One region of the Aestuariivivens sp. NBU2969 genome, then DNA from elsewhere that is predicted to be linked to it. Evidence: riboswitches for the same ligand, from Rfam matches in the RefSeq annotation. Region 1 holds a riboswitch; the other holds the start of a gene.
The links. Region 1 has a riboswitch for S-adenosylmethionine ahead of K7G79_RS02505 (homocysteine S-methyltransferase family protein). Riboswitches for the same ligand answer to the same signal wherever they lie in the genome.
Positions count from the first base shown of each region.

Region 2: linked by a shared signal. The riboswitch ahead of K7G79_RS07035 (hypothetical protein) and the one ahead of K7G79_RS02505 (homocysteine S-methyltransferase family protein) in region 1 are both predicted to bind S-adenosylmethionine.

Region 1 covers NZ_JAIOUU010000002.1:170,717-182,594, forward strand. The annotation lists gene K7G79_RS02490 (acyloxyacyl hydrolase) at 1-416, opposite strand, end outside; gene metF (methylenetetrahydrofolate reductase [NAD(P)H]) at 451-1,407, opposite strand; gene metH (methionine synthase) at 1,776-4,451, opposite strand; gene K7G79_RS02505 (homocysteine S-methyltransferase family protein) at 4,675-5,694, opposite strand; SAM riboswitch class I at 5,747-5,869, opposite strand; gene cysM (cysteine synthase CysM) at 5,948-6,838, opposite strand; gene epsC (serine O-acetyltransferase EpsC) at 6,822-7,565, opposite strand; gene K7G79_RS02520 (NAD(P)/FAD-dependent oxidoreductase) at 7,614-8,666, opposite strand; gene K7G79_RS02525 (bifunctional precorrin-2 dehydrogenase/sirohydrochlorin ferrochelatase) at 8,668-9,252, opposite strand; gene cobA (uroporphyrinogen-III C-methyltransferase) at 9,256-10,017, opposite strand; gene K7G79_RS02535 (HEPN domain-containing protein) at 10,027-11,878, opposite strand, start outside.
Region 2 covers NZ_JAIOUU010000007.1:19-11,896, reverse strand. The annotation lists gene K7G79_RS07075 (YcjF family protein) at 1-129, opposite strand, end outside; gene K7G79_RS07070 (ATP-dependent RecD-like DNA helicase) at 133-2,301, opposite strand; gene K7G79_RS07065 (hypothetical protein) at 2,402-2,890, opposite strand; gene K7G79_RS07060 (hypothetical protein) at 2,871-3,272, opposite strand; gene K7G79_RS07055 (hypothetical protein) at 3,274-5,790, opposite strand; gene K7G79_RS07050 (DUF262 domain-containing protein) at 5,781-7,901, opposite strand; gene K7G79_RS07045 (hypothetical protein) at 8,114-8,713, opposite strand; gene K7G79_RS07040 (CHAP domain-containing protein) at 8,914-9,501, opposite strand; gene K7G79_RS07035 (hypothetical protein) at 9,573-10,010, opposite strand; SAM-I-IV-variant riboswitch at 10,075-10,172, opposite strand; gene K7G79_RS07030 (YDG/SRA domain-containing protein) at 10,283-11,161, shown strand; gene K7G79_RS07025 ((deoxy)nucleoside triphosphate pyrophosphohydrolase) at 11,148-11,531, shown strand; gene K7G79_RS07020 (hypothetical protein) at 11,528-11,755, opposite strand.

The DNA.
Region 1 (11,878 bases):
TGCGTTCCAAATGCAATATTCCTAAAATTGTTCTCCTTATTATAAGGATTATTGGTATAAGCTAATCCCTGACCAATACGAAACATTAAATATCTCTTAAAAAAGTAAAAATTGTAATGAACATAAGCTGACACCACATTACCCAACACCTTATTTTTAAGGTTTTGATAAGCTATGGACATACCATAATCGGGATAGTTATACCTTTGCTCCCATGCATTGAATCCATAGGTTTTCTTATTCCATCCAAAAATAACGCCTTCAGGATGTCCTTGTATTAAATGTAGTATATCATTGTTATGTAATGCAATATTCCCGCTAAAATAATTGACATCAATAAAGGATGTATATGCTTTGTCCTGAGAAAAGGACATCCTACAAACTGCACATAAAAAACATAAAACTATTAGCCTCATGTAGATTGGTTCTCAGGCAAAAGTACATGAATTATTAGAATAACTCTGATGCTATCGCTTTAATGTTGTCACTTTTACCCATGGAGTAGTAATGCAAAAATGGTACGCCTGCCTCTTTCAACTCCTTCGACTGCTGTATAGCAAACTCAATACCAACCTGCCTTACCGCCTTATTATCCTTACAGGCTTCAACAGCGTCAATAAGGTCTTGGGGTAAATCAATTTTAAATATTTGAGGCAAAACCTGTAAATGGCGTTTTACTGCAATAGGCTTAATACCTGGAATAATAGGGACATTAATCCCTATTTCTCTAGCCTTGTTTAAAAAATCAAAATACTTTTTATTATCAAAAAACATTTGGGTTATAACGTAGTCTGCACCAGCATCTACTTTTTCTTTTAAACGTTTTAAATCGGTAGCCAATGAGGGTGCCTCCATGTGTTTTTCAGGATAACCAGCCACACCAATACAAAAATCATAATTATGTTCTGTTTCCACATTATCATGTAGATGTTGCCCTTTATTTAAATTTGTTATCTGTTCAACCAATTCTCTAGCATAAGCATTACCGCCTGTGGTAGGCACAAAATAAGGTTCGTCCTTTCTAGCATCACCACGTAAGGCAACAACATTATCAATCCCCAAATAATGACAATCTACCAGCACATATTCGGTTTCTTCCTTTGTAAATCCACCGCACAATAAATGTGGAATAGCATCTACCTTGTATTTATGCATAATAGAAGCACAGATACCAACAGTTCCAGGGCGCATACGAGTAATTCGCTTTTCTAACAGGCCTTTTCCCTTATCAATATAGACAAATTCTTCCCTTGATGTAGTCACATCAATAAAAGGAGGATTAAATTCCATTAAAGGATCTATATTATTATACAAGTCTTGAATGTTCATACCTTTTTTTGGTGGTATCACCTCAAATGAAAACAAGGTTTCTCCTTTTGCTTTCTTTATGTGCTCTGTTACTTTCATTTATGCTGATTTATTTCAGTATCACTTAAATTAGCCACGAATTTACAAATGATTCCCGATAGCCCTTTCTTTTTATTTAAAAAAATAAGCAATAGTTAGTGCAGTAACAGTAAGTATTAATAGCTGAACAAAGAATACTAATTCTGCTCTATTTTTTTTCATATTTTTTATTTTCACTGCAAAATTTGCACTAATTAAGTTTTATGCCGTTAGACGAAATACAACAAATTGTTAATTTATTATTAGGCGTCACTCTATTTATGCAGAGTCACACATTCTAATATATCTTTTGTGTTATTCTCGATACTTGCTTCACATACTCGAATTGAAAACAAAAGGATGTCGCAACAAACAATAATGCTTAAAGTTTATTGATCGGCAATATTAGGATGCAACCACTTTCTAGCTTTATCCTTATCAATACATTTTCTTAAGGCATAATCGGTAACCTGATCATCGGTAATTTTACCTAATCCAAAATATTTCGCTTCCGGATTTGCAAAATAATATCCTGAAACAGCTGCTGCTGGCCACATAGCCAAATTATCGGTAAGCTTGACCCCTATTAACTTTTCAACATCAAGTAACTGCCAAATGGTTTCTTTTTCTAAATGATCTGGACAGGCAGGATAACCTGGCGCAGGGCGAATGCCTTTATAATTCTCCTTAATTAAATCGTCATTAGTTAAATCTTCATCTTCAGAATAACCCCAATGCTTGGTTCGTATTTGCTTATGTAAATATTCAGCAAAGGCTTCTGCAAATCGATCGGCTACAGCTTGAACCATAATAGCATTGTAATCATCGCCTTTGTCCTTATAGGATTTTGCTAATTTCTGAGCTCCAAAAATTGCGACACAAAAGGCTCCAATATAATCGGTTTTGCCAGTTTCCTTAGGTGCTATAAAATCTGCCAAGGCAATATTTGGAATACCTTCCCGTTTTTTCAACTGTTGACGCAAGGTTCTGAACACGCCAATTTCCTTGCCTTTTTTTAGAACATAAATATCATCATCATTTATGGTATTGGCTTCAAATAAGCCAAAAACTGCCTTCGGTTTTAGCATTTGCTTGGCTACAATTTGCTGAATCATCTCTTGAGCATCATCATACAACTGCTTTGCCTGTTCTCCAACAACCTCATCGCTTAATATATCGGGGAATTTACCATGTAAATCCCAACTTCTAAAAAACGGACTCCAATCTAAAAATGGTAATAAATCCTTTAAAGTTAATTGCTTTAATACCTGAACTCCCAATTCTTTTGGCTTAACAATAGATGAATTATCCCAATCGATGACATATTTTTTTTGGCGTGCTTGAGTTATTGAAATATAAGATTTCTCTTTGCCCCGCTTTAAAAACTTAGTACGGAAATCTTCATAATCGGCTTTTAGCTTGGTTACATATTCACGGGACGTTTTCTTGTTTAACAAATCACCAACTACCGTTACCGCTCTTGAAGCATCATTGACATGAACCACAGCATTTTGATATTGGATATCTATTTTAACTGCAGTATGTGCTTTGGATGTGGTGGCTCCACCAATAAGTAATGGCAACTCAAAATTTTGGCGTTGCATTTCCTTGGCCAAGTATACCATTTCGTCAAGTGATGGTGTAATTAGTCCCGAAAGTCCAATAGCATCAACCCGTTCTTTTATGGCTGTTTCTATAATTTTTTCAGGTGGCACCATCACACCCAAATCTACAATCTCGTAGTTATTACAGGCCAATACCACACTCACTATATTTTTACCAATATCGTGTACGTCTCCTTTTACAGTCGCCATCAATATCTTGCCAACAGGCTCTTGCTTATCGGACTTTTCGGCTTCGATAAACGGGTTTAGGTACGCCACGGCCTTTTTCATCACTCGAGCCGACTTAACTACTTGTGGTAAAAACATCTTACCCGCACCAAATAAATCGCCCACAACGTCCATTCCAATCATTAAATGTCCTTCAATAACCTCTATTGGTCTATGGGCTTGCAGCCTAGCCTCTTCAACATCATCAATAATAAAAGCATCAATACCTTTTACCAAAGCATGGGTAATACGTTCCTGAAGTGGTTTTTTGCGCCATGACAAGTCAACGGTTTTTTCTTTGGAAACACCTTTTACTGTTTCAGCAAATTCCAACAAGCGCTCAGTAGCATCATCCCGCCTATCTAGAATAACATCTTCAACATGCTTTAACAAGTCTTTGGGAATATCGTCGTACACCTCCAACATAGTTGGATTTACTATACCCATATTCATACCTGCTTGGATGGCATGATATAAAAACACCGAATGCATGGCTTCACGTACCACATTATTACCTCTAAATGAAAACGACACATTACTCACCCCTCCACTAACGCTTACATTTTCTAAATTTTGCCTCACCCAACGCGTGGCTTCAATAAAATCTACAGCATTTTTTCGATGTTCTTCCATCCCAGTTGCCACTGGGAACACATTTAAATCGAAAATAATATCTTCCGATGGAAAATTCACCTTGTTTATTAAAATATCATACGAGCGTTTTGCTATTTCTATACGCCTTTCATAATTATCGGCCTGTCCTACTTCATCGAATGCCATAACAATTACCGCTGCACCGTAACGTTTAATTTGCTTGGCCTCCCAAATAAATTTGTCTTCGCCTTCCTTAAGTGAAATGGAATTCACTACACATTTACCTTGTACAACTTGTAAGCCTGCTTCGATAATCTCCCATTTAGAACTATCGATCATTATGGGTACACGACAAATATCAGGTTCAGCTCCAAGAAGATTTAGAAACTTAACCATGGCTTCCTTACCATCTATAAGTCCGTCATCAAAGTTAATGTCAATGATTTGTGCACCACCTTCTACTTGATGACGAGCTATATCTAAGGCCTCATCAAACTTACCTTCCTTTATCAATCGCAAAAACATGCGGGAACCTGCTACATTGGTACGTTCTCCGACGTTTATAAAGTTGCTGTTCTCGTTAAGGACTAGGGGTTCCAGTCCCGAAAGCTTCATGTATTTTGTTTGTTTTATCTTCATTATTAATATGTTCTACCACTAGAAAAGGCTTATAAAATGGTTTAACAAGTCTTTCCTTTTTTGATATTATCCCATTTACGGAATCCTATTTCATGATTTTATACCCTTTCCCAATTCACCAATAAGATATACTTTCGCATGCCTAAACACGTTTTTAACTTATGTATAACAGATCCTTTCATAGATGCTATAATATGCTAACTTCTAAAATCATCATTAATAACTAATGAGTCCCTTCGACTGCTTTCAGGGTGCCAAAATTACGAGGTTTATATTTCGCTGCTATATTGGCAATTACTTTAATATGTTCTGGTGTTGTGCCGCAACAACCTCCTATTATGTTTATTAAATTCTTTTTTAGGTATTCCTCTATTTGTTCACCCATTTCCTCTGGAGTTTCATCGTACTCTCCAAAGGCATTTGGTAGTCCTGCATTAGGATGTGCCGATATGGCAAACTCTGTTTTATTGGCAATGGCCTCTAAATGGGGCTGTAATAAATTGGCTCCCAAAGCACAATTAAACCCAATGGACAACAAAGGAATATGAGATAACGAAATTAAAAAAGCCTCTGCCGTTTGCCCAGACAAGGTTCTTCCAGAAGCATCTGTAATAGTTCCACTCAACATGATTGGAATATCGATTCCTCTTTCTTCCTTAACTTCTTCAATTGCAAACAACGCCGATTTGGCGTTAAGCGTATCAAAAACCGTTTCCACCAATAATAAATCGGCTCCACCATCAACAAGTGCTTCTACCTGTTGTTTGTAAGCTACGCGCAACTGGTCGAAGGTAACCGCTCGATATCCTGGATCGTTAACATCGGGCGACATACTGGCCGTGCGATTTGTAGGCCCAATGGATCCTGCTACAAAGCGTGGTTTATAAGGTTCTTTTTTTGTAAATTCAACTGCGACTTCCTTGGCCAACTTAGCCGACTCATAATTCAGTTCATAAACCAAATCTTCCATTTGATAATCGGCCATTGCTATTGTTGTTCCCGAAAAGGTATTGGTTTCCACAATATCCGCCCCAGCCTCAAAATATTTGGCGTGTATGGTTTTAATGGCTTCAGGTTGAGTAATGGACAACAAATCGTTATTCCCTTGTAAGGGTACAGGATAATCTTTAAAGCGCTCCCCCCTAAAGTCCGCTTCAGTAAATTTATATTGTTGAAGCATGGTACCCATAGCACCATCCAACACTAAAATACGATCTTGTAAAGCCTGTTTTATTTTCGACATTTCGACATTATTTATATCTATATGTCATCAAGAAAAGCTAAGAAAACACTTTTCGTTATCTTTCTAACAAAATACAGTTAGTAGAATGTAGCACCTTCTTTACCTTGTGTGATTGTTAGGAAAAGGGTTGCCAAGGTTTCAACGGGTCTATTCCCTCTACCTTTCTTGATAACACTAGTACATTTATGAACTGAACGGCAAAAATAGCAACTATATTTTTGTTATCCTATGAAATAAGAAAAAACTACTTTCATTACTCAAATAAGGTTGAAGATAAATAGCGATCCCCTCGATCACATATAACCGCTACAATAAGGCCTTCATTTATTTGTTCAGCGATTTTTAAAGCACAATACACAGATCCGCCACTACTCATCCCTGCAAAAACCCCTTCTTCCCACGCCAATTTTTGTGTGGTTTCCTTAGCATCTGCTTCTGTCACTTCAACAATCACATCGACTTTAGATCTATCAAAAAACTTAGGCACATATTCTTCAGGCCATTTTCTAATCCCAGGGATTCTGGAATTATCATCCGGTTGTGCTCCTATAATAGTTATGTCTTTATTTTTCTCTTTCAAATAGGTTGACACTCCCATTATGGTTCCGGTAGTTCCCATGGCCGATACGAAGTGTGTTATTTTACCTTGAGTCGCTTCCCAAATTTCTGGCCCTGTGGTTTTGTAATGCGCTTTCCAATTATCGTTATTTTCAAACTGGTTTAAAAGAGTATAGCCTTTTTCGTCCCTTAGCTTAAATGCCAAGTCGCGGGAGCCTTCAATCCCGATATCAGCTGGTGTTAAAATAACCTCAGCACCATAAGCTCGCATTGTTTTTACTCGTTCTACAGTGGAGTTTTCGGGCATAATTAGTATCATATTCAGCCCTAATAACTTAGAGATAAATGCTAAAGCAATACCTGTATTACCACTAGTGGCTTCAACCAAAGTACCCCCCTTTTTAATATCTCCCCGTTTTAAGGCTTCACTAATCATATTAAAGGCAGGTCGATCTTTTACACTTCCTCCGGGGTTATTCCCTTCTAATTTTAAAAACAACCTTACCCCTTTTTTTGAAATAAGATGTGTAGCCTCTACCAACGGCGTATTACCTATTTGACCAATGATACTATTTTCGAATGCCATTCTTTTTGGGTCTAATTTTTATTTCGGTTTGGTAAGTTACCAATGAATTTTCTGGAACCGATTGGGTAATCCATACGTTTGCACCAATAACACTATCTCTACCAATAACGATATCCCCTCCCAAAATAGTGGCATTGGCGTAAATACATACATTATCCTCGATGGTAGGATGTCGTTTGGTAGATGCCAAACTTTTAGCTACTGAAATACCCCCAAGAGTTACCCCTTGGTAAATTTTAACGTGATTGCCTATTATTGAAGTTTCACCTATGACAATACCCGTTCCATGGTCGATATAGAACGATTTGCCAATGGTCGCACCTGGATGTATGTCGATACCCGTAATACCATGAATGTACTCACTCATCATTCTAGGCAATATGTGGACCTTTTGCTTGTATAACTGATGGCTTAGCCTATAAATAGAAATAGCATAAAACCCGGGATAGGCCAAATAAATTTCCTGTAAACTATGTGATGCTGGGTCATTACGTTCAAAAGCTATGGCATCTAAATCCAACATAAGTCTTAATTCGGGCAATTTTTCCTTAAATGTATCCCAGTGTTCCTCACCCTTTTCAATACTTAATTTGGCAAGGATTTTAAGAAATGTCGATTCTAAATATGCTTCATATTCATTATGTTGTTCTTCATCAAAAAGTGAATAGAACAAGCGCTTAGTAAATGTTTTAACGGTATCTTTTAGGCAAACATTATAGCTTTTCATTCGTGAATATTATCGTAAATTAAATGACTAAGTTACACAATTATAATTTTATTGAATAGCCTGAATCACCGCTTTTGGGGCTTCTTTACGCGATCCATCAAATCCGTCGATACCACTCACTGTTGTATATTTTAGCACATACCTTTTCCCTGGATTAATAATGCGGTAAGCAGCTTGGCACATTAAAGTCGCTTCGTGGAATCCACAAAGTATTAATTTTAATTTTTCTGGATAGGTATTCACATCTCCTATGGCAAATATCCCGGGAATATTGGTTTGGTAGTTTAATGTGTTATCCACCTTAATAGCATTTTTTTCAATCTCTAACCCCCAGTTTCCTATAGGCCCTAATTTTGGTAACAATCCGAATAACGGAATAAAATGGTCAGTTTCTATTAAAGCCGACTTACCCTCTTTGGTTACAGTAACTGCTTCAATTTTACCATCACCATGCAAGGCTGTAACTTCGGCAGGGGTAATTAAATTGATTTTATTCAATAGGGTTAGCTCCCTTACTTTTTCTACAGAATCCAACGCTCCCCTAAACTCATTTCTTCTATGGATTAATGTGACTGTTGAAGCGACATTGGCTAAAAAGATACTCCAATCCAATGCAGAATCACCTCCACCTGAAATCACCACACGTTTATTTCTGTAAACCTCAGGGTCTTTTACGATATAATCGACACCATTATCTTCATAATTTGCAATACTTTCAATAGTAGGTTTTCTTGGTTCAAAAGCCCCTAAACCACCTGCAATGACCACTACAGGAGCATGGTGCTTAGTGCCTTTATTAGTAATTACAATAAATGATCCATCTTTTAATTTTTCGATGGTCTCCGCTCGTTCACCCAAAGTAAATCCAGGTTTGAATTGCTTGCCCTGCTCCAATAAATTCTTCGTTAAATCGCCTGCCAAAATCTCAGGAAACCCTGGAATATCATATATCGGTTTTTTAGGATATATCTCCGAACATTGCCCTCCAGGTTGTGGCAGGGCATCTATTAAATGGCATTTTAATTTTAATAATCCAGCTTCAAATACAGTAAATAAACCTGTTGGACCTGCTCCTATTATTAGTATATCGGTTTTAATCATATTATGGTTTTTCTTTTTCAATTAATCCTTTGGTAACTTCGTTTAAGGTTTCTACTTTTTGTTCAAAATCACCTTTTATTTTTTTTCTATAATGGTTTAAATTTTTCACCAAATCATTAATGTTTTCAGGAATCACATCTTCAAAAAATTGTCGTAACCGCTTAGTGGTTGTAGGCGATTTACCATTAGTGCTAATGGCTACTTTTACATTTCCTTTGGTAACAATACCACCCATATAAAAATCACAGTAAGGCGGATTATCGGCCACATTTACCAAAATGTTTAGCTTTCTACAATGTTTATAAACTTTAATGTTTACCTCAGGAACATCGGTGGTAGCAACAACTATATGTTTTCCTTTTAGATATTTTTTTTTGTAAACATCTTTAATTAAGGTAACATCTCCTTGTTTAGACAAGGTTTCGGTCCCCTCCTTAAATATGGGCGCAACCATGGACACTTTAGCATCTGGACTGGACTTTAATAAAAAAGTCAATTTCTCCTCAGCTACATAACCACCGCCTACTATGAGTATATTTAGATGGTTTGCTTTTAAAAAAATGGGATATAAATTATTGTGATCCATAGCTTATACCAAGGCAACATCATTAGAAATCGAGTTCAGTACCGCTCTTTGTTTAACCACTTCACCAATGACAATAATGGCTGGTGAAGACAACTGCTTTTCTTCTACAATCTTTTGAATGGTACTTATGGTGCCTAAACCTACTTTTTCATCTGAAGTCGTTCCATTTTGGATAACAGCAACCGGTATATCCTCTTTTTTTTCTTCGGAGAACACACTAACTATTTCATCCAGTTTATGCATGCCCATAAGTATAACTACAGTAGCTGTAGACTTAGCTGCCAAAGCCACATCAGTTGACAAATGATGGTTTTTGGTTGTCCCGGTTATTACCCAAAAGCTTTCTGAAGCTCCTCGCTTGGTTAAGGAAATACCCTGATAGGCCGGTACTGCAGTAGCCGATGAAATACCAGGTACCACAAAAGTTTCCAGACCAAAGGGTTTTACATAATCGATCTCTTCTGCACCACGACCAAAAATAAAGGGGTCGCCACCTTTAAGACGTACCACATGGCCTTTTTCCTTAGCCTTTGCTACAATAAGTTCATTGATTTGTTCTTGTTGAAAAGCATAGCACCCCCTGCGTTTACCCACAAAAATAAGTTCTGCTTGTTTAGGAGCATAATGCAATAACGCTTTATTAACAAGAGCATCGTATAGAATAACATCGCCTGATTCGATGGCTTTAATAGCCTTTAAGGTTATTAAATCTAAATCCCCCGGACCAGCACCTACTACTGTTAATGTTGGTGTTTTCAAATTCATGGCTCTGAATTAAACTGCCTTACCTAAAGTCATTTCAGCTTCTCTAAAAGCTTTTACTTTTTCCAAAAACTGATTGGCGTTTTCTATATAACTAGACGCAAATTCCTTAGTAGGTGAAAACTTATTGATTTGATATACCAATTCTGAAAACGAAACATCTGAATTGATTTTATTGTTAGCAATAAATAGCTCATCAAACTGACTCACAATACCTGCGTGGGTATTTGTGCGTTTATTTTCAGCAAGCAACATGGCCTTTGCCGAATTTATCATAGAACTATACGCATGATAAATGGCACTAGAGAATACATTATTGGCAAATGACTCACTAGCATTTTCAATTTTCTCTTCACTCTCTAAAAATAAGGTAGCCACTAGGTCAATAACCACTCCTGCACACTCACCAACACCAATTTCCTTTTCATACTTTTCGGTATTGCCCCAATCGATAAAATCGGCTTGGGTTAGATTAGTAACATCTTGCAAGTCCTGCAATAAATCATAAAAATAACGTTCCCCATTGGCTTTATAATAATCAACAAACCTTTGTCCATTGCCATTGGCTTCGTAATCATTTAAAATACGTCTTAAGGCTTCAGGCCCTCGTTTGCTAGGTACTTTAACTACCTTATCGGCAAATATGCCATTACCGTTCCCTAGGTTTCCACCACCTAACAGTACTTGTAATGCTGGTGCTACCAATTTATCAGGTGTACGCACAGACATGCCTTGAAACCCTATATTGGCCATATTGTGCTGCCCACAGGCATTCATACAGCCACTAGCTTTAATAACCAAATCTTGGTTTTTCAAATATTGTGGAAATTCTGTTTTTATAACACGTTCCAACTCACTGGCTATACCAGTACTACTGGCAATTCCCAAATTACAGGTGTCGGTTCCAGGGCAAGCAGTTATGTCGACAGCTTTATTGTAACCAGCTTCCACAAATCCCAATTTTTCTAATTCGGTGTAGAAAAACGGTACCAATTCATGTTTTACAAACGGAATAACAATATTTTGGCGTAAAGTCAATCGCAGTTCACCTGCCGCATAGTTTTCAACCAAATTGGCTAATAATCTAGCTTTATCTGTATAAAAATCTCCCAAAAGTACTTTAATACCAATAGCAACATAACCTTCTTGTTTTTGAGGGATAAGATTGGTCGATTTCCAAGTTTCAAATGCTTGTTGATCTTTTATATCTACCAGCGGAATATCATGAACTTCAACTGGCTTAGACACTTCATAAGCATCAACATCAATAGGAACCGATTTTAATTCAATGGCATTTTGTTCTTCATCAACCAATGCTTTGAAAGCATTCAATCCAATATCCTTTATTAAAAACTTCATACGAGCCTTAGCACGGCTTCGACGTTCACCATGACGATCGAAAATTCGTAACACCCCTTCCATAATTGGGATAATTTTATCAGTGGAAACAAAATCATAAAGTACATCGGCATGACGGGGTTGTGAGCCCAATCCACCACCAATCATCACTTTAAATCCGCGCTCACCATCTTTTACTTTGGCAATAAAACCTAAATCGTGCATATAAGACAGCCCTGTATCTTCATCGGAGGATGAGAAGGACACCTTAAACTTACGTCCCATTTCCTGACAAATAGGGTTTCTTAAAAAAAAACGGAACAAGGCATCGGCATACGGCGACACATCAAATGGTTCGTTAACATCAATACCCGATGTTTCATTGGCTGTTACGTTACGAACTGTATTTCCACAGGCCTCCCTAAGCGTTACATCATCACGTTCCAATTCGGCCCATAATTCTGGCGTTCTGTTTAAATCGACATAATGAATTTGAATATCCTGACGCGTGGTAATGTGTAAACGT
Region 2 (11,878 bases), on a different contig from region 1:
TATAATTTTGAACTCATAATTGTATGGCTTAGTAGGTTCCGCTGGTTTTCTGCGAAAAGATTGATTCTTCTCCAACAAATCCACCTCTTTTCTTAAGATGGTAAGTTCATTAATAATTTTATCCTTCATAAATTATAAATTGTTCTGTTCTAAGTATAAGTTGTTTTTTAATTTCATTTCTTCAATTTTTTCAAGTGAAATTTTAAAATCTATTATCCTCTTTTCTATAATTTCAATAGTAGATGGAGCTATAACAAAATGTTCTAATTCTAATAAATTTAAGATATAATTAGGCTCTTTTTTTAATGCATTTTCAAGTTGTTCTCCTTCGTATATGCCAAAATCAAGAACTGAATTTAACCTATATTTGGTAAGCTTAGTTTTAGGTTTTGTTATTTTAGATGATGAAATTGTTTTTTCGAAAACATCAAATACATTTTTGATAGTCTTATTTAGAAAAGAGGGGCTTTTAAAATCATTTATTTTGCCTCTGGAAATTGACTTATTGAATTCAACTAATTTAGAATCAACAATAATATCAGAATTTGTTATTTTTCTTTTTAAAGTTAAACCTTCTATGCTTTTGCATCTACTAATAGCTGTGTATAATTGACCATTTACAAATGCTCCGCTTCCCAGGTCAATATTTACCTTGTCAAAAGTTAATCCTTGACTTTTATGTATTGTAATAGCCCAGGCTAATTTTAATGGAAATTGAGTGAATGTGCCTATAACTTTAGATGTAATTGAACTCTTAGATTTGTCCCATTGATATTTTCTATTTTCCCAAGTTTCTCTCTCAACCTCATATGTTTGTCCGTTAGCTAACTCAACCTCAATACTATTCTCTTTAATGAAGTTTACTTTTCCAATGGTTCCATTAACCCATCTTCTACCATTTGAGTAAGAATCATTTTTCACAAACATTACTTGTGCATTTCTTTTTAATTCTAATGTAGCTAGAGTTGGATACCTGTCTTCCTTAAAATCTCCAGATATTGTAGCTTGGAAGCTTTTTAATCCATAGGGGATTTTGAATAATTTTCTATTGTTTTCCTCATTAGCAATATAGTTATTGCTTGTTAGCATCATTACAAAATCATTAATATCAGGAGAATAATGAGGATTATATTTTCTATTAAAGAAATTTAGAACATTTGAGTCAGCTTCATAAGTTCTTATCTTATTAAGGTTATTTATAAAATTCTCTTCTGATTGCCTATGAACCTGTTCAAGTTCAAATAATTTAGGTTGAAGTGATTTGAAAGCTGGAGCATCAAAGAAATATTCACTATCATATATTTCAGAAAAAACATGTTTTTGTATAGAATCACCTCTTTCTACAATAGGAGGTAACTGAAAGGCATCTCCAACAAATAACATTTGTTTGCCACCAAAAGGCTTATTTTGCTCACCTCCATTTATTTTTAATGAATAATCTAAAGCCTCTAATAAATCAGACCTCAACATTGAAACTTCATCAACAATTATGGTATCTGCTTTTTGTAATATTTTATATTTCTGAAAATTGGGATTGTATTTTTTTATTTCCTTGTCCTTAGGTAAAAGAGGTTTGAAGGGAAATCCAAAAAAAGAGTGTAATGTTTGTCCTCCAATATTTATTGCTGCTATCCCAGTAAAAGCAAATAATAAAGTATTTTTAGAGGTTTCCTTAGTGAAATAGTGAATAAATGTCGATTTTCCCGTCCCTGCTTTACCAGTAATGAAATAGGACTCGTTAGACTTTTCAATCTCTTTAAATAAATTAATAGCTACTGTATCATTCGAATAATTCTTTGGTAGTTCTATATACTTATTATAAAAATCTGGAAGTTCAACTTCTTCAAAAAGTGATAATTGCTGATTAGCTTCTGTTTCGCTACCTTCAATTCTCATAAAGAAAAATAAATCTCCTATATTGTCATAATAAGGGTCAGATGTATTCAAATCTTCCCCATACCGTGATAATTGCTTAAGTAAATAGTAGGTTTTTTTCAAAAACGTATGGCTATCATGTTTCCCAGAAGAAATCACATCTTCCACCTTACTTTTTGTTAAAGTGATACCAATAAAGGATAGGTATTTTAAAACGGTGTCAAGTTCATTTAGGGGATTAGAATGGTTGTAGTCGTCATTAAAATCTTCAAAACCAACAGGAAAATCTTTAAAATGAATAGAATCGTCGTCAAAACCATGAAATAACTGATTGGCAATATTCGGTTGATAAATTCCAGCTTTCACCAAATCAGAATCTTTGAACTGATTTTTCCATTTCTTCTCTATTTTCTTCAGTTCGTTCATTACAACTCAATCTTTATTAAAGCCAGTCATCTAAATCAGAAAACATAGTAGCCTTTCTTCAAAATATAAATAAGGAAAAAAGTATTCATTTTTTAATCTTTTATCCAAACCATTTCATTATTCTAGGTTTATATCCACTCAAATACAATTCTTTAAATTTTGGATAATCCATCATAGGTTCATTTAAGTCAATAAAAGAAAAACCTCCTCCCATTTTATCTTCATAGGTATTATGTTTCTCTAATTCATCAAAAAACTCATCCATGTATTTATCATAGGCTGAAAGGATTTTACTATCTAACATCTTTGATTTAGAAGCGTCTTTTTCTGAAAACTTTATAAAGTTATAAACATTCTCTTTCCATTTTTTAGCAATAACTATAAAACAATCACCTGGCTTTATACCAAAGAAGGATTTAATATCATTCTTAAAAATCATTACTGTGCAATCAGTGCATTTAACTTTTAATGTCGTATAATTGATTTTGTCATATCCAGTTAATTTATCAATAAATGTATTTCCAAAAATAATTTGCTTAATCTCTAGATCTATTTCAAATAATTCTGAATTAATTTTCTTTAGTATCATTATTAAAATCTTTTTCAAAATTCTGTATCAGTGAGGATACTATAACTCCACCAGCAGTTCCTGCTAAGAAGCCCCAGATTCCCACTGCACCTCCAAGACCTGCTATACCAATTCCCCCTGTTCCAAAAACAGCAATACCTATAATTGTCCCTAAAAATCCTCCTATAAAAAGCTTAGATTTAACGGATTGTTTTGTCCACATAATCTTTTTAATTTCTTTAGCTTTCTCCGTGCCGCTTAAATTTGAATTCTGTATTTCTTGAACCCTACGTAATAAAGTTAAAATCTTGTCCTTTTGTTTTCTTGACAGTTTTTGAAAAAAGGCAATCCCTTTTTTGATGGATTTTTCAATTTCTTCTTTTATGTTTTTTGTTTCATCCATCTTAAAATAATGACCATTGATTATCGTCCAACTCAGCCAAAATTAAAGAATACAAATTCTTATCATATGTACTCATCTTCTTCGTATCAAATAACTTTCTTTGCCTGTAATAGTAATGATATAATTGTTTTTCTTCATCAATAGATGGACTAGGCAAGCGTTTATATGAAATAACAAATCCATATAAGTCATTAAGACTAAATTTTAGACGTTCTCTTGTGTTTATTTCATAATCATAATTCTTAATCAAGTCTTTTATTAATGAAGCTCTTTTAATTTTAAGCTCACCAGCCTTTAATTTTTTTCTTTGCACATATAGCCATCTATAAAGCACTTGCTCTGATTCTGGACAATTGTTTGATGAAGGCAACTTGTTATAGGTTTTTACAAAACTGCTAATGCTATCATAACTTTCCATCCAAGTTCGCTTTGGTTTAGTTTCGGACTCAATAATTAACTCAAACTCCTCTCCATATTTCATATTGGCTATACCAATATAAGCTCCCTTAAAAAATGAAAAAGTATTTGATTCATCTAATTTCAAATTAGTCATAATACTATTTTCATTGGTTTTGGGTCGATACTTAACAACACGGTTTGTTATTTCTTTTATATGAACTGGCTTAGGTTGCCCTGTTAAAAAAGCTTCAACTATTTCCCTAATGGTTCCTCCTTTAAAATTTATTTTTTCATCCTCCCATTCTTTTAATCCATAAACACTGGTTCTTCCTATAGGCACAAATCCATGTTCTCTTTTCATTGAAGCTCTTATGCTTTCTACGCTAGTTTTATAATCTGGATTTTGAAGAATAACACATTCATATATATCGTTTACTTTAGAGGGTTTATCAAGTTTCTTTAATGCTTTATAAGCATACTCATGAACTTTTAATTTTGTGTTTCTACGAATTACAATATTGTTCTCCTCATTAAAAAAAACACCTAGTTCATAAATCAATAGAAATTCACAAACCATAAATATTTGTTTCTTTAATTCAGTGAAGTCGCATTTTTTAAATTTGTTAAAACAACTCTCCATCGAAAGGTTGTACGTTGCTTCATTACGCTCACGAAGTTTTAAAGATATTTCATCTAGGAACTTGACAAAGTCAAATAATACATTTAGTTTTTTCTTAATAAGATATATATTTTTCCATTCATGTCTGTTACGATGAGTTATTTCTCGTTCTTGAAAAACATCTTCTAGAACGCCAAGTATATCAATTGAATCATCTAAGTAAGGGGCTAGTAATAGACCACAAAAATTTTGATTAAAATTAGTGTTACTGGTTTTATTTATTAATTCTGCTTGTTCTTTACTTATACATATTATTTCATGCTCTAAACTTAAATTATAATGATTAAAGGTATAATCTAATTTTTTTAAGGGATATAATATTGAAAGTAAGCTATGTAAGCACGTCTCCTTTCGCTGCCGAACTCTTTCAGCAGTTAGGTTAACCAAAATTCCTATTTCTTCGTTGGATAGTATTTTCTGACCATTGTAAATCTTTATTCCAGACATTATAATCTGGTAAAATTTTGAATCAAATAAATTATCACACTTGAGAATATAATCGCAAACCTTGAAATAAGAATTGCTCTCAATAATATTGATAGGAATATTCTCAATACCAAAGTTATATTTAAAGAATAAATTTCTATTCTTATTCCTTAATTCCTTTTCATTTGATTTGGTGGAAACCTCCTTAATAAATTCCCTTAACCTGTCAGTGAATTGATTTAATTCCGATGCCGATTTTACCCCAACATTATCTATATTTAAAAAATCAAAATCGTTAACTGAAAATATATGTTTCCTAAATGAGTAAAAGGTAATTTCACCCTTAAGCATTTTTCTCAAGGCATTACTACTTCTAACAGAAAGGTTTTTAAAATTGGATTTTATGTAACTATTAATAGGTTTGATATGTATTTCTGACAACCCTTCTAATAATTCTTCAAAAGAAGATTTCAATTTAAAATTTGTAGTACCTGATTCATTATATGTATTAATTATAAAATCCTTTATAATTTCTATATAATGTTTTATTTCGGAAATTGATTTGGTTCCTGCATTTTCAATACTGTTGTAATCAAAGGGTTTTACTGATAATATTTTAGCCCATATAGAAGCAAGAGTCAAGTTTCCATTTAAATGAAGTCGAAGAGCATTCTGGCTTCTACGAGACAACTGGGATGAATTAACTTCAATAAATTTCTCAATAAGGTCTCTCCTACTAGGTGAAAGATTTAACACTATCTTTTCAAAAGTGTTCTCTTCAACCTTTTTATTTTGGTTTCTTAAAAACATGTGCTTATACTTCTCACATAAATCTATCAGCTCTTTATTAGAATCTTCTCTGCACCTTCTTAAGGCTAAAAAATTACCATTTTCAAAATAATATTTAATTAGGTCTCCAAAAGAGTTTAGGTCGTTTTCATGACACAAGTTAAAAGCTCTGGTGCTGAGGAAATTTTGCAAGCTATATAATCTCATTGATGTATTTAATTCCAATGCAATTTTTCATAATTGCTCTGCTCTTCTCTATTTAATGGAATAGAAGAATTTCCATTTCTAACATAAAAACTATCTCTACCCTCAAAATTTAAAAACACAGGCTTTCCGAATTTTGAAATATTTATTAAACATATTTCCTTCTCCTCAACTGTTGGAAAAGTGATTTTTAAATGTTTTTCGAAATTACCACCAAGGAACTTTTTAATAACTTGTTTCAAATAAAGTTCAAATCCATCTAAGTTTTGTTTGCTTAGTGTACTTAAATCTTTATCTAACCCTAGTATGTTTCCATCATCATCAACGCCAATTATCAAAATACCACCATCAGCATTCAGAAATGCAGATATAGTTTTTGCAACTACGCTTTCTAGCTTCTTATTCAATTGTCCTTCTCTTAAATCATACCTTAAAGTGGATTTAAATTCTAATTTATCACTTTCACCTGTAAGTATCAATTCCTTAATCCCCTGCTCCTTGGAACTCACTCGATGTTTTAAATCAATTCTATCGGAAAGCTTTTTATACATCAATGTTGCTCTTTCCCTAAGAAAAATGGAATAATCATCACTGCCTATACCAAACTCACTAATACCCTTAATCAAATGAGATTTAAGGGTAGGTAAAAGCCCATCGTTAATATCTTTAAACTCACTAATGTAAACAGAAGGAGCCTTTGCCTTTATTTTACGTTTATTTATATCAGCACTCACCAAAGTGATATTAACCAAGCTGTTTGCATTTCCAATATTATGTTTTTTCAAGTAAGCCCTTGGAAAGAAATGATGATAGTTTTTACTATTGGCGGCTTTTAACCAAGAATTGTCCAAAATTACCTTGCCATTATCTTGAAAATCCTTAGGTTCTTCGTAAGCTAATAAGCAAAGAATGGCTTTACAATAGCTGCTACCTGCACTAAAACTAGTTTCTATCAAATCTTTAGGCGAGGTTAAATAGACTTTAAAGTCATCATAAATAGGTCTTTTTCCAGATATTATTTCATCTATTCTTTTTACATCTTGTGCTAATTTTGATTCGGTGGCACTTGAATAACGATAGGATAAAGCAATTCTCCAGAAAAACTCCTCTAGGTATTTGATTTGCTCTCCTTGAGGACGTTCTTTATTTATATAGAAAAAATAAACATAAGGAATTAATAACGAATCATATGGAAGAATAGCGGATACGGGAATCCTATATACTGAACGGAAGAAATCAATGCTCTCTTTAAGTGCGGAGATTAGATTGTTCCATGCGTCAATTATTCTCTGCTTATCTAGCTGTAAAATAACCTTACGTTTGCATTCTTTATTCTTACTTAAAACAAGTGCAAGAGAGCTAAGTATAACAGAACTTGAAATGGTATCATATTTAATTGCAGAAAGCTCTTTAAGCAATTTTTGATACTTATCTTCCATATCAAAATTTTGTCCCTCATCATAGGTCTTTGCCGACATTATTTCAAAAAGAGTAAGCGTCTGTCCTCCTGTGTTAATTCTTGTAAAAACTTCAATAGCAGAATCAATATCTTCCTTTCTTAATACTATTGTTGAAAAATCATAAGTTGAAAAAGCTTGAGAGTATTCGTGAATTTTTTTAAAATCTTGGTCTGAGTACCGCTCTTTTATGGTCAATAAATTATCATTAAAATTTAATACTTCATTTAAAGAAATATAAACTTGATTAGGCTTTTCAGAGACAACAATTTGTTGGTCATTACTATAAATATCTTCTTCCAAGTCTACATAAATTCCCGAATAATCCGTAATTTTTTTCTCTCCTTCCTTTTGTATTTGTGCCCCTAAATAAGCTGCGTACAAGGACGTTATTCTTTGCTGACCATCAAGAACATATTGCACCTTAATATCGTCTGGAACAGGAGGTAAATTTAGATTCCCAATGTTTTTGATATCATTTAACCTCTCATTAGTTTCCCATAGTATAAATGTACCGATTGGATACCCCTTTAAAATACTATCCAGGAGTTTGGCGGTTTTATCTATACTCCAAATAAAGTTTCTTTGAAATTTTGGGATTTTAATATGACCCTTTTCTATTTCAGATATTAGGTCGGTATATTTTTTCGAGTCAGGTTTTGGTTGTTTGCTCATTACTATATTTAAATTAAAGTAAGATTGCTAAATGTAGGTTAATTGCTATAGTTAATTTATGACATTAGTCACAAACTATATTAATTCTCATAACTTTGAGAGATAGATAGAGCCTTATTTAAACTAACGCCTGGAATAAAGATAAAAATTACACTGTATATTCCTACAGTATATTACAAGTTTTTTTCAATTTAGAATTAATCTTCTTAAAATTATTTTAATCCCAATTTCCTCTTGATAGTGACATCATTTTTATAGAATAAGTCATGAGAACTAATTCTCCTTTCTTCAAAAGCTTTATACTTTTCATAATGAAAGTACTTATTGTACATTCCTGATTTCAGGCTTATGAATATTCTTTGAATATCAGCCTCAAAACTATGACGAATATGGTCTACATAAAAATAGTTTGTACCTACCTGTGCGTGCAAAAAAGGAATATCAATATTTTCACCTACCCTTGGCAGATATGGTAAATTATTGCACTTAAAATACCCTCTGTCATTTTCAAAATAATTTAGGTCGAAATATATTTCAGTCTTATTAAATACCAGGAAATTCTCTTTTTCAATATCAAAGACCTCATTATATAAGTCTTGTATTAGTTTTCTCAAAGTATAGGGCTTTAAATCCAAGTCGATACCAATTTGTTTTAAAGAAGGTATTGGTTCGTCAGATTCTAAAAAATCATTGGACATCATAAAATCTATTAGCTCCTTGTATTTCTGATTTCCCTTGAATATCTTCTCAAGCTGAATTTTGATAAATAGTAAATCCAGAAATGCTCTTTTTATTGAAAATTGTCTTTCCATGATATTTAGTTTTTGTTTATCTGCAGGAAAGACAAGGTATCAAGAAAAGGCTTATTTTGGCTTTTTTTAGCAATAAAAAATGCCCTAAAAAACGCTCTCTACATGCGTATTACACATTTACCATAATTACAGTTTTCTGTTTTTAAGTAAAATTTTTAGTTAAAGTAGGTGTTCACTTTATATTTATTATTTATTGCCTCTTACGGTTTTCTTAATCTTCCCAAAACTGAGCTACTAATAATTTTCCATTTATTGTTGGTTTTTACAAGTTCAAAAGTTGCTCTAGATTTACCATACCTACCAGGGTTTTGCTGTATGATTTCAATTTCATTACCCATAACCTTAGAGACAATAGCCACATGTCCATAGCTATTAAATCTAGTTGCCCCAAAAATGATTAAATCATTAACCTTTGGTTTACTTAAACTAGGATTTGAATATTGAATCAGATTTCGGTCTTTGTTGTATTCTCCATCTTTAAGCTTTGTATTAAAGAAGTCTTTAGCATGTCCATAGCTATTAGGCATTTTATGATTTAAATACTCATAATAATAACGTTTTACGAACTCTACACACTGATACTTTAATCCGATGTTGTAATTATCTTTCGATAGATTTCTACCTTCCACATTACTAACACTTGCGTTGTAATACACATTAATACCATTAAAGCTGTCCACCACATCTCCAACTTTGTAAAAAACGTTGTTCTTATATAACAGAATCAAGCTTGTTGCTCCAACAAGAACAATAATCATGAGTGCGTATATCCATTTTTTATTTTTCAAATAAGATTCTTTCTAAGTATAATGATATATTAAAGAATAGTTAACGCATAAACTATTAGTTTATGCTTTGATTAAAAAAGGTATGTGATATCTGGATTTCTATTATTATGTGCATCTCGCTCATAACCATCACTATAGTTACATCTGAAAATATCATTTATTTTCCCATCTTCTTCTTTGATATTATAAGCAAAAGCTGGCTTACCTTGATTAGGTTCAATGTAAAACTCATATACTCTCTCTCCAACATAGCACATTTTACATGTTCCCATTACCAATTTGACCTCTTCTATTCCGATGCTTTTTAAATAGTCAAATTGACTTTTCATTGAGTTTAAAAATCTATACTTATCTAAGTCTTCAAAATACTGGTCTTCATCAATCAATGGTTCAAAAATGGAAGTATCTAGCTTTATACAAGCTTCAATAAAGGTCTCCTTAATTTTTAAGGAATTATGCTTCCCAGAGGATACTTGTTTTACTTTTAATTTAATGAGTTGATTGTCCATAATAAATAATTTAAATATCAATTACCATGACGATTAAATAAAGCTATTGATAAGAAAGAGGTAATAAAAAACACTTTTTTCCTTTATAATGGCTCATTGTTAAAGCACCTTTGCTTGTTATTGCAGGTTGCTACCTTATTTAAGAGGTTCGTAATGATGATTTAAATATAGGGTTATTTTGGAAATATTATTAAGTTAATTAAACACCCAGCAGGTTTGTGTAGTGTTAGCTATTTCTCTAAATTTACTCTTTAAGAATTTAATATAACGATATGCCTAGAGCAATAGTATTCGGTGAAATTCCTGGAATTGAAGAAGGACATTGGTTTGAAGGACGAAAAGAAATGATGCCAACAAGTTTTCATAGAAGCTGGGGTGCTGGAATAGATGGTAATGGAAATGAAGGAACTTCGGCAATTGTACTTTCAGGTGGTTATGAAGATGATAAAGATTTAGGTGATGAAATAATATATACAGGAGCAGGTGGTAATGACCCCAAAACAGGAAAGCAAGTTGCGGACCAATCTTGGAGTAATAGAGGAAATGCAGGATTACTTAAATGCATGAATGAAGGTTTACCTGTTCGAGTTATTCGAGGACATAAGCATAATTCAGACTTCTCCCCTAAAAGTGGTTACACATATGCTGGTTTATATAGTGTGGTTGATGCTTGGCAAGAAAAAGGTAAAAGCGGACACAAAATCTGTAGGTTTAGGTTAGTTTATTCTGGAGCCAACGATACTAGAAAGTCAGCAGAGGAAACTGAATTGGACCACGGTGTTCGAGATAAAAAAAGAATAGCAGGAACAGTTTTACGGATAGTACGAGATACCAAGATTGCACTTGATGTTAAAAACCTATATAAATATAAATGTCAAGTTTGCGGAACGGCTATAAAAACTCCAAGTGGGTTTTATTCTGAAGGAGCACATATTCGTCCATTAGGAAAACCTCATAATGGGGATGATAGCCTTGCAAACCTTCTTTGCATGTGCCCAAATCACCATGTCATGTTTGATAAAGGCTCTTTTGCTATTACAGATGATTATAAATTGATGGGGGAAGTGACAGGTGATTTATTGGTTGATAAGAAACATCAGATTGATACCAATAATCTTTCATACCATAGAAAAAGCCATGGGTTTGATTAAGGTTGTTTGCGGAGTAATTTATAAGGATAATAAAATTCTATTATGTAGAAGAAAGCCAGGGAAGTTCCTAGAAGGCTATTGGGAGTTTCCTGGAGGAAAGGTGGAAGATTATGAAACAAATGAAAATTCACTCATTAGAGAGCTTCAAGAGGAGCTAGAGATGGAAGTTAAAATAGAAAGTTTCTTCACTATTTCTGAACATCATTATGAAAAATTCTCCATAGAATTAATAGTATATAAATGCATTTATAAAACTTCTAATTTTAAACTCACGGACCACGATAAATATGAATGGGTAAAACCAAATGATTTATTGAATTGGAAACTTGCTCCAGCTGACATTCCAATTGCAAAGAAATTGATTAGCTAAAACTTTGGAGCATACTTATCAAGACTATTACCGTATTTAAAACTTCTTACTTCTGTAATAGTGTTATGTCCTGCATCATAAACAAGCTCAACAAAAAATTTATCAATGGCATAACAGTTAATGCGAATGTCTTTGGTAATGTAGTTGTCTAAGAATGTACCCCTATCCCAAACAGTTGCTTGTTTTTCTTCAAGGCTAAGTATGTTAAATTCGTATAAGGTCATTTGATTCTTGTAAGTAGGCGAGTACTAGCAATTACTTATAGCCATTGTTGGGCACAGTTATTTATAGTCTAATTTCAAAAGATCATTTCCTAAGTTTGCTATGTATAGAGTTTGACCATCATT